2 regions of the Streptomyces sp. NPDC002057 genome follow, and region 2 is predicted to be linked to the other one. Evidence: riboswitches for the same ligand, from Rfam matches in the RefSeq annotation. Region 2 holds a riboswitch; the other holds the start of a gene.

The links. Region 2 has a riboswitch for glycine ahead of gcvP (aminomethyl-transferring glycine dehydrogenase). Riboswitches for the same ligand answer to the same signal wherever they lie in the genome.
Region 1: linked by a shared signal. The riboswitch ahead of gcvT (glycine cleavage system aminomethyltransferase GcvT) and the one ahead of gcvP (aminomethyl-transferring glycine dehydrogenase) in region 2 are both predicted to bind glycine.

Annotation. Positions count from the first base shown of each region.
Region 1 is NZ_JBEOXR010000002.1:306,516-309,780, forward strand. Features, by position in the region: gene gcvH (glycine cleavage system protein GcvH) at 1-123, opposite strand, end outside; gene gcvT (glycine cleavage system aminomethyltransferase GcvT) at 201-1,322, opposite strand; glycine riboswitch at 1,382-1,507, opposite strand; glycine riboswitch at 1,509-1,607, opposite strand; gene ABT129_RS03180 (AAA family ATPase) at 1,759-2,421, shown strand; gene ABT129_RS03185 (enhanced serine sensitivity protein SseB) at 2,571-3,265, shown strand, end outside.
Region 2 is NZ_JBEOXR010000063.1:31,701-34,965, forward strand. Features, by position in the region: gene gcvP (aminomethyl-transferring glycine dehydrogenase) at 1-1,421, opposite strand, end outside; glycine riboswitch at 1,599-1,698, opposite strand; gene ABT129_RS33345 (PRC-barrel domain-containing protein) at 1,811-2,185, shown strand; gene ABT129_RS33350 (DNA polymerase IV) at 2,240-3,265, opposite strand, start outside.

The sequences.
Region 1 (3,265 bases), on a different contig from region 2:
GTAGACGACGTCACCGAGCGCGTTGGCGGCGAACTCCGTGATGCCGACGGTCGAGACGCCTTCCTCGGCGTCCGACAGCCACTCGTGCTCCTTGGTGTAGCGCAGCTGCTGGGGGTTGCTCATGGCCTGATTCTCCTGGATCGGGGGAGTGCTGATGAACGTGGGTCTTGCGGGGTGAGACGCGAAGTGAGACGGATACGTCACTTCTGGCGCTTGTAGAACGGCAGCGCCACGACCTCGTACGCCTCGTGGGTGCCACGGATGTCCACACCTACACCCTGGGTGCCGGGCGTGGCGTGCGCTGCGTCCACGTACGCGATGGCGATCGGCTTTCCGAGGGTCGGCGACGGGGCGCCGGAGGTGACCTCGCCGATCACCACGCCGTCCTTGACGACGGAGAAGCCGGCGCGCGGGACCCGGCGGCCCTCGGCGACCAGGCCGACGAGCTTGCGCGGCGGGGCGGTCTCGGCGCGCTCGGCGGCCTTCTCCAGCGCCTCGCGGCCGACGAAGCGACCCTCGTTGGTGGTCTTCTCGAACTTCACGACCCGGCCCAGGCCCGCGTCGAAGGGGGTGAGCGCGGTGGTCAGCTCGTGGCCGTACAGCGGCATGCCCGCCTCCAGGCGGAGCGTGTCACGGCAGGACAGGCCGCAGGGGATCAGACCGACCGGGGCGCCCGCCTCGGTCAGCGCCCTCCACACGCCCTCGGCGTGCTCGGGCTTCAGGAACAGCTCGAAGCCGTCCTCGCCGGTGTAGCCGGTACGGGCGATCAGGGCCGGCACGCCCGCGACCGTGCCGGGCAGACCGGCGTAGTACTTCAGACCGTCCAGGTCGGCGTCGGTCAGCGACTTCAGGATGCCGGGGGACTCCGGGCCCTGGACCGCGATCAGGGCGTACGCGTCACGGTCGTCCCGGACCTCGGCGTCGAAGCCCGCCGCGCGCTCGGTCAGCGCGTCCAGGACGATCTGGGCGTTGGAGGCGTTGGCGACGACCATGTACTCCGTGTCCTGGAGCCGGTACACGATCAGGTCGTCGAGGATGCCGCCGTCCTCCTGGCAGATCATCGTGTAGCGGGCACGGCCGACGCCCACCGTGGAGATGTTGCCGACCAGGGCGTGGTCGAGGAGCTCCACGGCCTGCGGCCCCGTGACGGTGATCTCGCCCATGTGGGAGAGGTCGAAGAGACCCGCCTTGGTGCGGACGGCGATGTGCTCGTCCCGCTCGCTGGCGTAGCGGAGCGGCATGTCCCAGCCCGCGAAGTCGGTCATGGTCGCGCCCAGCGAACGATGCAGGGCATCGAGGGCGGTCAGACGGGCAGTGCTCATGGGGTGGCTCCCGGGTCCCAAGGGCGGTTCGGTGACGAAACACATGACGGGCGAGGACGTCCTCCCCATCTGTCATGGAACCTGAGAGGTTCACCGAGAGCATCTCGTCGCCGTGAGAACGGCACCGGGAGATCGGCTTGCACCTTGGGTGGGGACACGTCGGGGTGTCCCGCTTTTCAGATCTGCCTCATCCACGCGGTACGGGGCCTGAGAGATTCAAGGGAGGGTCTTGCTCCTTCGGCGTCCGGACACGTACGGCGTCCGGAACTCTCCCGCGCGGATTCGAGCGGCCGGTATGCGATTGTGTGGCGACTGTGCGCGCCTGGCGCGCACATCATTGCACGCGAGCCCGGCGGGGCATATCGCTTGTGTCTCATTACCGTTTCTTTACACTTTGTGGGCAAGGGTCTTCTCAGGCCCGGCAGGGGGAGAAGCGATGAGGTTCCAGCACACCGGCGCGTACGCGCCGAGTACCGGCATACCGTCCCAACGGGCCCGCGCCAGGACCCGCGGCCGCGGCCGGCTCCTGCGCGACCTGCGCGAGCGCGGCGGCCGGGGCCCCCGCGCCCTCACCTTCGCCGCCGGGGACCTCGTGGTCGTCTCCGGGCTGCCCGGCAGCGGCAAGTCCACCCTCATGAAGCGCGCCGCCGAGGGCACCGGCATCGACTCCCAGGACACCCGCGAGCGCTGGGAGGCCCGGATGCCCCGCTTCCTGCCGTACGCCGTCTACCGCCCCCTGGTCCGGCTCGCGCACTACGCCGGACTGCGCCGCGCCCTGCGCTCCGGCGCGAGCGTGGTCGTGCACGACTGCGGCACCCAGTCCTGGGTGCGCGGCTGGCTCGGCCGCGCGGCCCGCCGCCGGGGCAGATCCCTCCACCTGGTCCTGCTCGACGTCGCCCCGGACACCGCCCGCGAGGGACAGCGCTCCCGCGGCCGGGGGGTCTCCTCCTACGCCTTCGCCCGGCACCGGCGGGCCGTCGGCCGGCTCGTCGCGGCCGCCGAGTCCGGCCGCCTGCCGCACGGCTGCGCCTCCGCGACCCTCCTCGACCGGGACGCGGCGGACTCCCTGCGGAGGATCGGCTTCCGCGACGCCGTCTGAGGGGGGCTCCCGGCCCGCGAGGTGCCGGACCTCCCGTCCCCGGGAGCGCTCGTACCCTTGTCTTCTGGCCACACCGGCTCCGGGGCGGCGTTAGGGTGCTGCCCGGGGCGGCCGGTGCGGCAGGCCGTGCGAGAGGGGACGAGGGGACCGTGGACGTGACGTGGCCGGGCAACGAGCTCGAAGAGGTCCTTGCCGCCTCACTCGGCAACCCCGAGGCGGGCGGACGCCTGGTCGAGGTGCTCGGCCGCAGCCCCGTCTGGGTGCCCCTGCCCAACGGCGGCGGACCCGACAGCCGTGACCTCGACCTCGCGACCCTGGAGATAGACGGCGCGGCCTACGTCCCCGTCTTCAGCTCCGAGCAGCAGTTCCTCGCCTGCGTCGGCGGCCACATGTCCTTCACCGTCGCCCCCGCCCGCGACTTCGCCCGCGGTCTGCCCCCGCAGCTCGGCATCGCCGTGAACCCGGGCGGCACCGTCGGCGTCCCGCTGCCCCCGCCCGCCGTGGCGGAACTCTGCCGCTCCGGCCGCACCCCGCTCGACGGACCCGCCACCGGCGGCCGCGTCCGCCTCTTCGAGCCCGACTGGCAGGACGACCCCGTCGACTTCCTCGCCGCTGCCTCCGCCGAGTTCGAGGCCGTCGGCGTCGTCACCACCGCCCGCCGCGCCCTCGCCAGCGTCGAGGGCACCGAACCCGCCCTCTTCGTCGGCGTCCAGCTCGCCGCCTGGGACGGCGTCGACCGCAACGCGCCCCTGGACGCCCTCGGCCGCGCCCTGGGCCGGGTCGAGGTCGCCTGGCCGGTCAACCTCATCCTGCTCGACATGGCGCAGGACCCGGTCGGCGACTG
Region 2 (3,265 bases):
TACGCGTCCGAGCGCAGCAGACCGGCGGGCAGCCGGTCCTCGGCGTCGGCGTCCAGGGCCTCGACGTCGGCGGTGACGCCGAAGGCGCCCCACACGGCGGCGAGCTGGGCGCGCCCGGTGGTCTCGTCGCAGGACATCGACACGTGGTCGGCGTCGACGCGGTAGAGGTTCACACCGGCCTCGCGGGCGGCGGCGACGACCTCGTCGGCCTTGCCGGGCACGCGGGCGGTGAGGGTGTCGAAGAAGGCGCCCTGGGTGAGCTCCACGCCTCCGGCGGTCAGGCCGGCGGCGAGGATCGCGGCGTACCGGTGGGTGCGGCGCGCGATGCCCTTGAGGCCCTCGGGGCCGTGGTAGACGGCGTACATGCCGGCCATGACGGCGAGCAGCACCTGTGCGGTACAGATGTTGCTGGTGGCCTTCTCGCGGCGGATGTGCTGCTCGCGGGTCTGCAGGGCCAGGCGGTAGGCGCGGTTCCCGTCGGCGTCGACGGAGACACCGACCAGACGGCCGGGCAGGGAGCGGGCGTGCTTGTCCTGGACTGCCATGTAGCCGGCGTGCGGGCCGCCGAAGCCCATCGGCACACCGAAGCGCTGCGTCGTGCCCACGGCGATGTCCGCACCCAGCTCGCCGGGCGAGGTGAGCAGGGTGAGCGCGAGCAGGTCGGCGGCGACGGTGACGACGGCACCGAGCTCGTGGGCGGCGTCGATCAGCGGCTTGATGTCGCGGACGGCGCCGGAGGCACCGGGGTACTGGAGGAGCACGCCGAAGACGCCGCGCTCGGCGATCTCTGCCGGGATGCCGTCGCCGAGGTCCGCGACGACGACCTCGACACCGGTCGGCTCGGCGCGGGTCTCGATGACGGCGATCGTCTGCGGCAGGGCGTCGGCGTCGATGAGGAAGACACCGTTCTTGACCTTGCCGACGCGCCGGGCGAGCGCCATGGCCTCGGCGGCCGCGGTGCCCTCGTCGAGGAGGGAGGCGCCGGAGGTGGGCAGCCCCGTCAGGTCGGCGACGACGGTCTGGAAGTTCAGGAGGGCCTCGAGGCGGCCCTGCGAGATCTCCGGCTGGTACGGGGTGTAAGCGGTGTACCAGGCGGGGTTCTCCATCACGTTCCGCAGGATCACCGGCGGGGTGAAGGTGCCGTAGTACCCGAGGCCGATCATGGGCGCGAGGACCTGGTTGCGGTCGGCGAGCGTGCGCAGCTCGGCGAGCACCTCGGCCTCGGTGCGCGCGGCCGGCAGGCCGAGCGCCTCGGCGTTCTTGATCACGTCCGGAACGGCGGCGGCCGTGAGCTCGTCGAGGGAGCCGTAACCGACCTGGGCGAGCATCTTGGCGCGCGCCTCGGCGTCGGGTCCGATGTGCCGCTGCTCGAACGGGATGCCCTGTTCGAGCTCGGAGAGCGGAATGCGGTTGGCGGTCATGTACGGAGGCCTCCTGGTCGTCACGACCTGCGAGGGGCACCACGGCGCGGGTACCCGGACGGCCTCCCCCTCTGTCATCTCAACCTGAGAGTTTCACCGGCACGCTTCGCGGCACGCCGGCTTTCACCGTCGGTGAGAGCGCATGCCGTCGGACACCGCTCTGCTTTCCAGAGTGACCTCGTCCGCGCGGTACAGGGGCCTGAGAGATTCCGGGGAGGATTTGCTCCTTCGGCGCCCACCGGAAGGTTTCTCCGGGGGACTCTCCCGCACAGGGTCGACAGCCACAGCCAGCCTACCAGCGAGGTTGCGGCTCCCATCGCTCAAGTGGCCGACATCCCAGATGTGCACTTTCGTAGGGTGTAGAGCAGTTGCGACCAGTTGGAGGGACCGTGCAGACCGATATCGATCCGCGCAGCCTGATCGGCCGCAAGGCGTACGACCGGAGCGGGCACAAGATCGGAACCGTGGACGAGGTGTACCTGGACGACGCGACCGGCATCCCCGAGTGGGCGGCCGTCCGCACGGGCCTGTTCAGCCGGGACGCCTTCGTTCCCCTGGAACCGAGCGACCTGCTGGACGACGGTCTCCACATCCCGTACGAGCGGGCGCTCATCAAGGACGCCCCCGACTTCGGCGTGGGCCGCCACCTCTCCCCCGAACAGGAGCTCCAGCTCTACCGTCACTACAGCCTTGCGCTCCCCCCGCCGCCCAGCGACGCCCCGGACGCCGACTTCGGCCGCCTGGCGGGCCAGGACGGCCAGTAGCCCCCTCACAGGGGCGGCGCGGGCGGACCCGGGCGCGCCCGGGGGCCGCCGCCCCTATTCCCCACCCACCAACGGCAACGCCTCCCCGGGCACGAGCTCGGGATCGTCCACCGCGAAGGTCCGTACCCGCCCCGGCTTCGACCCGGGCGACTCGAACCGCACCGTGACGCGCCCGACCCCGCTCCCCTGGACCCACCCGGCCCCGTACACGGCGTGCCGCACGTCGTGTCCGGGCGACCAGTGCCGCTCGCCGGCCCCCTCGGTCCCGGGCCCGGCGGGGGCCACGGCCGTCGCGCCCGGGGCCCCGTCACCCTCCTCGGCCCCTCCCGAACCGGGAGAAGCCCCGGCCCCCGCCTCGGCCCCGGCCCCCGCATCGGCCGCTGCCCCCGCCATCGCCTCGGCCACCGCCTCCGCCTCGGCCTGGGCGAACAGATCCTCCTGCGTGTAGTCGGCGAGCCCGCTCACCCCGACCCCCAGCAGCCGCACACCCCCCGTCGTGTCGACCCCCTCCAGCAGCCGCCCCGCCGCCTCCCGCACCACACCCGGGTCGTCCGTGGGCCCCCGGAGCGTCTCGGACCGTGTGAGCGTGGAGAAGTCGAACCGCCGGACCTTGAGGACGATGGTCCGTCCCGAGTGCCCCGAGGCCCGCAGCCGCCCCACGCACCGCTCCGCCAGCCGCTCCACCTCGGTCCTGATCCGCACGCGGTCGTGCAGGTCGACGTCGAAGGTGTCCTCGACGGACACCGACTTGGCGTCCCGCTCGGCCACCACGGGCCGATCGTCGTACCCCTGGGCCATGCGGTGGAGGGAGGCCCCGTGCGCCCGCCCGAGGAGCCGTACGAGCTCGTCCTCGCCCGCCTCCGCGAGATCGGAGACGGTGGTCATCCCGGCCCGCCGCAGGTGCTCCCCGGTCGCCGGCCCGACCCCGGGCAGGATCCGCACCGAACGCGGCCCGAGCAGCTCCCGCTCCGTCCCCGGCTCGATGAGGACGAGTCCGTCGGGCTTGGCCTCCTCCGAGGCGATCTTCGCGATCATCTTGGACCCGGCGAGCCCCACGGACCCCGTCAGGCCGGTCGTCGC